One region of the Hymenobacter cellulosilyticus genome, then DNA from elsewhere that is predicted to be linked to it. Evidence: riboswitches for the same ligand, from Rfam matches in the RefSeq annotation. Region 1 holds a riboswitch; the other holds the start of a gene.
What was found. Region 1 has a riboswitch for thiamine pyrophosphate ahead of thiS (sulfur carrier protein ThiS). Riboswitches for the same ligand answer to the same signal wherever they lie in the genome.
Positions count from the first base shown of each region.

Region 2: it holds a riboswitch for thiamine pyrophosphate, as region 1 does, so the genes downstream of both, MUN79_RS28210 (TonB-dependent receptor) here and thiS (sulfur carrier protein ThiS) in region 1, are expected to answer to the same signal.

Region 1 covers NZ_CP095046.1:603,926-608,583, forward strand. The annotation lists gene MUN79_RS03015 (hypothetical protein) at 1-485, shown strand, start outside; gene rlmN (dual-specificity RNA methyltransferase RlmN) at 576-1,643, opposite strand; TPP riboswitch at 1,976-2,071, shown strand; gene thiS (sulfur carrier protein ThiS) at 2,149-2,352, shown strand; gene thiC (phosphomethylpyrimidine synthase ThiC) at 2,423-4,264, shown strand; gene MUN79_RS03035 (hydroxymethylpyrimidine/phosphomethylpyrimidine kinase) at 4,411-4,658, shown strand, end outside.
Region 2 covers NZ_CP095046.1:5,765,909-5,770,566, reverse strand. The annotation lists gene MUN79_RS28230 (AAA family ATPase) at 1-522, shown strand, start outside; gene MUN79_RS28225 (aldose 1-epimerase family protein) at 545-1,432, shown strand; gene MUN79_RS28220 (GNAT family N-acetyltransferase) at 1,445-1,864, shown strand; gene MUN79_RS28215 (hypothetical protein) at 1,927-2,220, opposite strand; TPP riboswitch at 2,424-2,532, shown strand; gene MUN79_RS28210 (TonB-dependent receptor) at 2,543-3,787, shown strand; gene MUN79_RS28205 (TonB-dependent receptor) at 3,766-4,658, shown strand, end outside.

The sequences.
Region 1 (4,658 bases):
TGCGCCTCATCATGAGCAGCGCCTCGACTAGTCCGGAGCTGGTTACGGCTCTGACCAGTAACCCGGCCGGTGCCAACAAATACGGAGAAATCCTTGGGAAGAAAATTGGGCTGTGGCTGCTAAAGGAGTGTCCTATCACGCAGCCGCTGTTTATGAAAATGGGCGCGCAGGAAATCAGCAAAAAGCAGCCGATACCTGCCGCCGAAGCTAAGATCCTGCAGCCGATGGCTGTAGAAGTCTGCCACGACCTGGAAGCCCGCCAGAAAAAGCAGGACTTGAACGCCCTCACGCCCGAAAAACGGTCGGAGGTGCTGCAGGAAGTAGTGCAGAAAAGCATGAAGGCTCACGCCAAGGAGCTTACCCAGCAGTACGGCGCCGACATCTTCCTCGACTCGGAACGTATGCGGGCTGTGGGCACCAAGCTCGGCCTGCAAATGGGCACGCAATGCCCAAACATTCTGATGATGCTGGCCAACGTCAAGTAACGCTGACATTCAACCTCAAATGCCACACGGCCCGCTCTCTGCCATAGAAAGCGGGCCGTGTGGCGTTCGGTAGTATTCTGGTTGGAAGGACTACGCCAACTCGGCTTTTTCCTTTACCGCCAGCTGTCCGCAGGCGGCATCAATGTCTTTACCGCGGGAGCGGCGGATGTTGGTTTGCACGCCGCGGTCGGCCAGAAACTTGTGGAAGGCCGTGATTTTGTCGGCTTCCGCGTTCTGGTAGCTGGCGTTTTCGATGGGGTTGTACTCAATCAAATTCACCTTGCAGGGCAGCCACTTCGAAATCTGGTAGAGCTCGGCGGCGTCCTCCAGCGTGTCGTTGAAGTTCTCGAACACGATGTATTCGTAGGTGACTTTGCGGCCAGTTTTCTGGTGGTAGTACTGCAGCGCGTCCTTCAGCGCGGCCAGGGAGTTGGCCTCGTTGATGGGCATAATCTCGTTGCGCTTCACGTCGTTGGGGGCGTGCAACGAGAGGGCCAGATTAGCCTTCACATCGTCGTCGGCCAGCTTCTTGATCATCTTGGCAATGCCGGCGGTGCTAATCGTAATGCGGCGTGGGGCCATGTTCAGGCCGTCGGGGGCGGTGATGCGCTCCACGCTCTTTACCACGTTGGCGTAGTTGAGCAGCGGCTCGCCCATGCCCATGTACACGATGTTGGTGAGCGGCGTGCCATACTGGGCCTCGCACTGCTCCCGGATGCGCACCACCTGGTCGTAGATTTCGGCCGCGTCCAGGTTGCGCTTGCGCTCCATGTAGCCCGTAGCGCAAAACTTACACGTGAGCGAGCAGCCCACCTGCGAGGAAATGCAGGCCGTCATGCGCGTGTCGTGCGGGATGAGCACGCCCTCCACGATGTTGCCGTCGTGCAGCCGGAAGGCCGACTTGATGGTGCCGTCGTTGCTGAGTTGTTGATTCTGAACCGTCACGCCGTTGATGACGAAGTGCTTGGCCAGCAACTCGCGAGTGGCCAGGGAAATGTTGTTCATTTCCTCAAACGAGGCCGCGGTATTCTTCCACAGCCACTCCAGCACCTGCTTGGCGCGGAAGGGTTTTTCGCCGTGCTCCACCATAAAGGCTTTGAGCTCGTCGGGGGTGAGTTTGCGGATGTCGCGCTTGGAAACAACGGGCAGGTCAATCATCATAACTGCAAAGATACTATAGCGGAAGCCGAAGATGTGCGTCCTATCTGCTAGAACATTGTCTAACCCGCTGACGCTGAAAAAAGTGCCGCCTTTTGCCTGTCATTGCGAGCAAAGCGAAGCAATCCGTCCTCTGCGCAATACGAAATGACCTTTACCCAGAAAGCCTTTCCTGTTATAACGGTGAAGGCTTATCAAGTTAGAGGGCCCGGCACATTTCAGAGGATGGATTGCTCCGTCGTCCCTCCTCGCAATGACAGGGAAAGAAAGCACGGATTGCAACATCATAATTTCGCAACCTCGCCATTTCACAAATTCCCTTACCTTGCCGGCATAAACTTTAGGGGTGTTCTGCTACGCGGGACTGAGAAATACCCTTGGAACCTGATCCAGGTAATGCTGGCGAAGGGAAAAGTGACCAGAAACGGGACGCTCTGTGCCCGTGGCGTACGCCGTCCTATCGTTTATTGTTCTGACTCCATCAACCTGCTACTCTGCTTGTTGCATGACGCTATTTGTCAACGATAAACCTTGCGAGGCCCCGGTTTCCCCTACCCTGACGGCCACCCTCGACCAGTTGCAGCTGCTGCACCTGCGCGGCATTGCCGTGGCCGTGAATGACGTGGTAGTGCCCCGCCCCGACTGGCCCGCCCACGAGCTGCGGGCCCACGACCGGATTACGATTATTCGCGCCACCCAAGGGGGCTAGGCCGCGCCGCCGACCCGTTTCCACTTCCTTTTCCGATGAAGAAAAAAGACCAAGCCCCCAGCAGACGCTGGTGGAGCGCCAGCCCCTGACCGGCTCGCGCAAGATCTACGTGCCCGGCCAGCTCTACCCCGACCTGCGGGTGGCCATGCGCGAAATCGTGCTCAGCGACACCCAGCGCAAGTTCGACTTCGTGAATCCCACCGAGCAAAACCTGCCGGTAACCGTGTACGACACCAGCGGCCCCTACACCGACCCGAATATGGCCATCGACCTGAAAAAAGGGTTGCCTCGCCTGCGCGAGGAGTGGATTCTGGGCCGCGGCGACGTGGAGCAGCTCCCCGGCACCTCGTCGGAATATGGGCAGCAGCGGGCCGCCGATGCTTCGCTGGACGCGCTGCGCTTTGAGCACATCCGCCGGCCGTACCGGGCTAAAGCGGGCCGCAACGTGAGCCAGATGCACTACGCCCGCCAGGGCATTATCACGCCCGAAATGGAATACATTGCCATCCGGGAAAACCAGCGTATCGACCAGTTGGCCCAGGATGACCCGCTGCGGGTGCAGCACCGCGGGCACAGCTTCGGCGCACGCACGCCCCAGGGCTATATTACGCCCGAATTCGTGCGCCAGGAAGTAGCCGCCGGCCGGGCCGTGATTCCCTCCAACATCAACCACCCCGAAGCCGAGCCCATGATTATCGGGCGCAACTTCCTGGTAAAAATCAACACCAACATCGGCAACTCGGCCGTCACGTCCAGCATCGAGGAAGAGGTGGACAAGGCCGTGTGGAGCTGCCGCTGGGGCGGCGACACGCTGATGGACCTGAGCACGGGCAAGAACATTCACGAGACGCGGGAATGGATTATCCGCAACTGCCCGGTGCCGGTGGGCACGGTCCCGATTTACCAAGCCCTGGAGAAAGTGAACGGCAAGGCCGAGGATCTGACCTGGGAGCTGTTTCGCGACACGCTCATCGAGCAGGCCGAGCAGGGCGTGGACTACTTCACGATTCACGCCGGGGTGCTCTTGCGCTACATCCCGATGACGGCCAAGCGGGTTACCGGCATCGTCTCGCGTGGGGGCTCGATTATGGCCAAGTGGTGCCTGGCCCACCACCAGGAAAGCTTTCTGTACACCCATTTCGAGGAAATCTGCCAGATCATGAAGGCTTACGACGTGGCCTTTTCCTTGGGCGACGGTCTGCGGCCCGGCTCCATTGCCGATGCCAACGACGAGGCCCAGTTTGCCGAGCTCGAAACCCTGGGCGAGCTGACCAAGATTGCCTGGGCCCACGACGTGCAGGTGATGATCGAAGGCCCCGGCCACGTGCCCATGCACCTGATTAAGGAGAACATGGACAAGCAGCTCAAGGAGTGTCATGAGGCGCCATTCTACACCCTGGGCCCGCTGACCACCGACATTGCGCCCGGCTACGACCATATCACCTCGGCCATCGGAGCGGCCATGATTGGCTGGTTCGGCACGGCCATGCTTTGCTACGTGACGCCCAAAGAGCACCTAGGTTTGCCCAACAAGCAGGACGTGAAAGACGGGGTTATTGCCTACAAAATAGCCGCCCACGCCGCCGACCTGGCCAAGGGCCACCCGGGCGCCCAATACCGCGACAACGCCCTGAGCAAGGCCCGGTTCGAGTTCCGCTGGGAAGACCAGTTCAACTTGAGCCTGGACCCCGACACAGCCCGGGAGTACCACGACGAAACCCTGCCGGCCGAAGGCGCCAAAGTAGCCCACTTCTGCTCGATGTGCGGTCCCCACTTTTGCTCGATGAAAATCACCCAGGAAGTGCGCGACTACGCCGCCACCCAGGATATGACGGCCGCCCAAGTGCTGGCTTCCGGCATGGCCGAGAAGTCGCGGGAGTTTGTCAACAAAGGCAGTGAAATCTACCTGTAGACGCTTAGTCGCTGCCGGCTAAGCCGCCCTTCATGCTGAGCCTTCGCGAGACATCTTGCCTGCAGTGGTAATCAGCTAGCATTGCAACGAGGCCAGGCGAGATGTCTCGCGAAGGCTCGACATGACGTTCTTTTTTACCAACTCCGATGCCCACAACCCGCCCGTACGCCCTGAGCATAGCCGGCTTCGACCCCAGCGCCGGGGCCGGCCTGCTGGCCGACTGCAAGACGCTGGAAGCTCACGGCGTATATGGGCTGGGCGTATGCACGGCCCTGACAGTGCAGAACGACATAACTTTTGAGCGGGTGAACTGGGTGCCGCTGGCCGATATCCAGGACCAGATCGGGCTGTTGCTGGAGCGTTTTCCGGTCGACTACATCAAGATCGGGCTGTT
Region 2 (4,658 bases), 670 kb from region 1:
GAATCGACGGGCAAAACCACGCTCAGCCGTCAGCTGGCCGACTACTACCACACCACCTGGGCCCCGGAATACGCCCGGCAGTACCTGGAAACACACGGACCGAGCTACACCTTCGAGGACCTGGAAATTATTGCCCGCGGGCAGGTAGCCACCGAGGATGTGGCCGCAGCTCAGGCCCACCGCGTGGTGTTCTGCGACACGGATTTGCTGGTTATCAAGGTGTGGTCGGAGCACGCGTTTGGGCAGTGTCCGGAGTGGGTGAAGCAGCGCATTGAGCAGCAGTGCTACGACTTGGTGCTGCTGCTGGGCGTGGATATTCCCTGGGAGGCCGACCCGCTGCGGGAACACCCCCACCACCGGCAATACTTCTACTCCCTGTATAAAGCCGAGCTCAACAGCCGCATGTCCAACTACGCCGAAATCAGCGGGACGCCCGAGCAGCGCCTTGAGCAGGCCTGCTTCTTCGTGGATGCCCTGCTGGCCGACCCTAAACCGGGGGCGGCCCGTACTGGGTTGTCATAAGCTCTGATTAATCAGCTCCGACATGAATTATTCACTCGAAAACGACCAGTGCCGCGTCGCGGTAAACAGCTACGGCGCCGAGCTGAGCAGCCTGGTGCGCAAAGACCTGCCCGAAATAGCCGACCTGGAGTACCTCTGGCAGGCCGACCCGGCCGTGTGGGGCCGCCACGCCCCGGTGCTCTTTCCGATTGTGGGCCGCCTGCCCGAGGATACTTACCGGCACCAGGGCCAGGAATATAAGCTGCCCCAGCACGGCTTTGCCCGGGACCGGGAGTTTACCCTGGTGGAGCAAACTACCGAGGAGCTGACCTTCGAGCTACAAGCCGACGAAGCCAGCCGGGCCGTGTACCCCTTCGAGTTCGTGCTGCGCATTACCTACCAGTTGCGTGGCCTGCAGCTTACGGTGCGCTGGCAGGTGCAAAATCCTGATTCGGCCCGGGAACTGCTCTTCAGCATTGGGGCTCATCCCGCCTTCCGCTGCCCGCTCATGCCGGAGGAGAAGTTCGAGGACTACTTTTTTCACTTCGACCACCCCGTAACCCTGGACCGCCACCTGCTGCAGGGCGGGCTGCTGAGCGGCCAAACCGCACCCGTGCTGCACGAGGAAACCGAAATGCCGCTGACCTACGAGCTGTTTGCCCAGGATGCCCTGGTGTTTAAGCATTTCGACTTCACCCACGTGTCGTTGCGCAGCTTTGCCTCCGACCGGGCCGTGCGCCTGCGCTTCGACGGGTTTCCCTTCCTGGGCCTCTGGACCAAGGGGAAAGATGCGCCGTTTGTGTGCGTGGAGCCCTGGCAGGGCATTGCCGGCTCGGTAGGCAGCCCCGTGGAGCTGGCCGACAAGGAAGGCATTCTGACCCTGGCCCCCGGCCAAACCTACTCGGCTGAGTATTCCATTGCCATAACCTAGCCCCAGTCTTTCATGGCAGTGCCCGAGTTGGAAATCCGCCGCATTACGCCCGCGCAAACCTACCCGCTGCGCCACGCCGTGCTGTGGCCCGACAAGCCCCTGGACTACGTGAAAGTGGAAAACGACGCGGCCGGGCAGCACTTCGGAGCTTTTGTGCAGGAGGAGCTGGTTTCGGTAATTTCTCTGTTCGTAACTGGCCCGGATGCCCGCTTCCGCAAGTTTGCCACCGCCCCGGAGTGGCAAAAGCAGGGCATCGGCTCCCGACTGTTGCAGTGCATTATGGAGGAAGCCCGGCAGCAGGGGGCACAGGAGCTGTGGTGCGATGCCCGGCAGGATGCGGCGGCTTTCTACCAGCGCTTCGGTATGGTAGGGCAGGGGCCGGTTTTCTACAAGGGCGACATTCCTTACCTGCGCATGAGCCTCCAGCTGTAGCTGCAGGGTAGGCACAACAACAGCGGCCTTTTTGCCTGCCTTACTTCCGGTATCGGCCACGATTAACCGGAAGCAGCTGGGCAAAAAGGCCGCTGTTTGCTTGTATAAGAAACCTTAGAAGGTAATTGTTTCCAGGGGCGCACTGGTGCGCTGGGGCGGCCGTAGTCGGGCTCCCAGTCGTTGATGGGCCGGGAGATGCCCGGCGGCAGGTCCAGGTCGGGCAGGCCGTCGTCGAGCGGCTCCCCGCCGTCGTCGTCGCCGTCGGTGTAGGGTGGGTGCTGGTAGCGGTGGCGCGGGGCCACGATGAAGTAAGCCAAAATGGCAAATACCACGAGCGTGTAGATGAGACTGATCATGGCAGCAACTGGTAAAATGACGACGCAAACAAGGCAGAGCCGGCAGGCTGTATCTGGCTAACGGAGTGGGTGGGACGGATGTTTTGGGATGACGTAATTTTTCCGGCCCACTCGTTAGCCAGTCTAATATAGTTGATTGTCAAGCGAAAGTAAAGCACAAGATTGTCGATTTGGAACTCCTTGCTGAGGGCTCTAGCTTTGCAGCATAGTTTTAGGGGTGCCCTACCAGCGGCTAGCTGCCGTGGGGCTGAGATCATACCCATTGAACCTGTCCGGGTAATGCCGGCGAAGGGAACAAACGATCCTCGAACGTGAAAACCTAGTGCGCCGACCCCTGGCGCAGGGCCCGTTCCACTTTTTCTTTACCATTTCCTTGAAGCATTTATTGGTTTGGGGGGCCGCCGCAGCGCTGCCCCTACTGGCAGCACCCGCCGCCTGGGCCCAGGGCCCCGTGGCCGGCACCGTCGCCGATGCCCGCACCGGCACCGTGCTGCCCGGCGCCACCGTGCTGCTCGACGGCGCCGTGGTGGGCGTCACCGACGCGACGGGTACCTTCATCCTGCCCGCGGTGCCGGCCGGTGCCCACGAGCTGCGCGTTACGTTTCTGGGCTACGATGCGCTGCGCCAGACTGTGCAGGGCCAGGCTACCGAGCAGCGCCTCACGCTGGGGCTACAAACCGGGGGCATCCTGACCGGCGAGGCCCTGGTAACGGCCAGCCGGGCCAACGACCGCACGGCCACGGCTTACACCAACGTGAGCCGGGCAGAGCTGGCCAAGCGCAACTTCGGCCAGGACATTCCCTACCTGCTCGACCAGACGCCTTCCGTAGTAGTGACTTCCGATGCTGGTGCCGGTGTGGGCTACACCGATATCCGCATCCGGGGCACGAGCAACACGGGTATCAACATGACCATCAACGGGGTGCCGCTGAACGATGCGGAGTCGCACGGCTCGTTCTTGGTGAACCTGCCCGATCTGGCTTCGTCCGTGAGCAGCCTGCAGGTGCAACGCGGGGTGGGCACCAGCCAGAATGGTGGGGCGGCGTTTGGGGCCAGCATCAACATTTCCACGTTTGATAACCGGCGCGAAGCCTACGGCGAAACCCAAAACAGCGTCGGCTCCTTCAATACCTGGAAAAACACCGTGCAGTTTGGCACCGGCCTGCTGGGCCAGCATTTCACCGTGGATGGCCGCCTCTCGCGCATCGCCACCGACGGCTACCTGAACCGGGCCGCGTCGGATCTGAAGTCATACTACCTCTCGGCCGGCTACCAGGCTAAGAATACGTTGGTCAAGTTCATCACCTTCTCGGGCCGGGAAAAAACCTACCAGGCCTGGAACGGGGTGCCCGAGCCGCTGATTACCGGGGACCGGAAGCTGCTCCAGCAGTTTATCGACAACGGGGAGCTCAGTGAGGCCGACGCCGCCCGCGGCCTGCAGGAAGGCCGGCGCTACAGCTACTACACCTACGACAACCAGACCGACAACTACCAGCAGAACCACTACCAGCTCCACCTTTCGCAGGGGCTGGGGCCGACTGGAACCTGGGTGCGGCCCTGCACCTGACCCGCGGCTTTGGCTACTACGAAAGCTACCGGGCGCGCCGCAAATTCGCCGATTACAACCTGCAGAACGTCATCATCGGGACTGATACGCTCACGCGCACCAACCTGATTGACCAGAAGTGGCTCGACAACTACTTCTACGGCGGCACGTTTGCCCTCAACTACCAGCCCCGCAACAACGACAAGCTGCAAGCTACCCTGGGCGGGGCCTGGAACCAGTTTGTCAACGACCATTACGGGGAGGTCATCTGGGCGCAGTATGCTTCCAACGGCAATATTCGCCACCGCTACTACTTCAACGACGCCCGCAAGACTGACTACAATGCCTACGCCCGCGCCACCTACCAGGTGCTGCCCCGCCTGGGTGTGTACGGCGACTTGCAGGTGCGCCACATCAAGTACGGCATTGATGGGGTGGAGGCGCAAAACCGGGACGTGGCCACCCACGAACGGTATTTGTTTGTCAATCCCAAGGCCGGCGCCACCTTTACCGTGTCGGAAGGGCAGCAGCTGTACGCCAGCTTTGCCCGGGGGCAGCGGGAGCCGGTGCGCTCCGACTTCACCGACCGGCCCGCCGGCCAGCCCCAGGCCCGGGCCGAGCGGCTCGACGACTTCGAGGCCGGCTACCGCCTGACGCGAACTAATACCACCTTGCTGGGCCCCAACACGGCCGTGCGCCTGGAGGCCAACTACTTCTACATGCACTACCGCGACCAGCTGGTAGCTACCGGCCGCCTCGATTCGGTGGGCAATGCCCTGCGTACCAACGTAGACCGCAGCTACCGCACGGGCCTGGAGCTGACCGGCTTCGTGTCGGCTGACGACAAAATCAGCCTAAGCTCCACGCTCACGATGAGCCGCAACCGGATTCT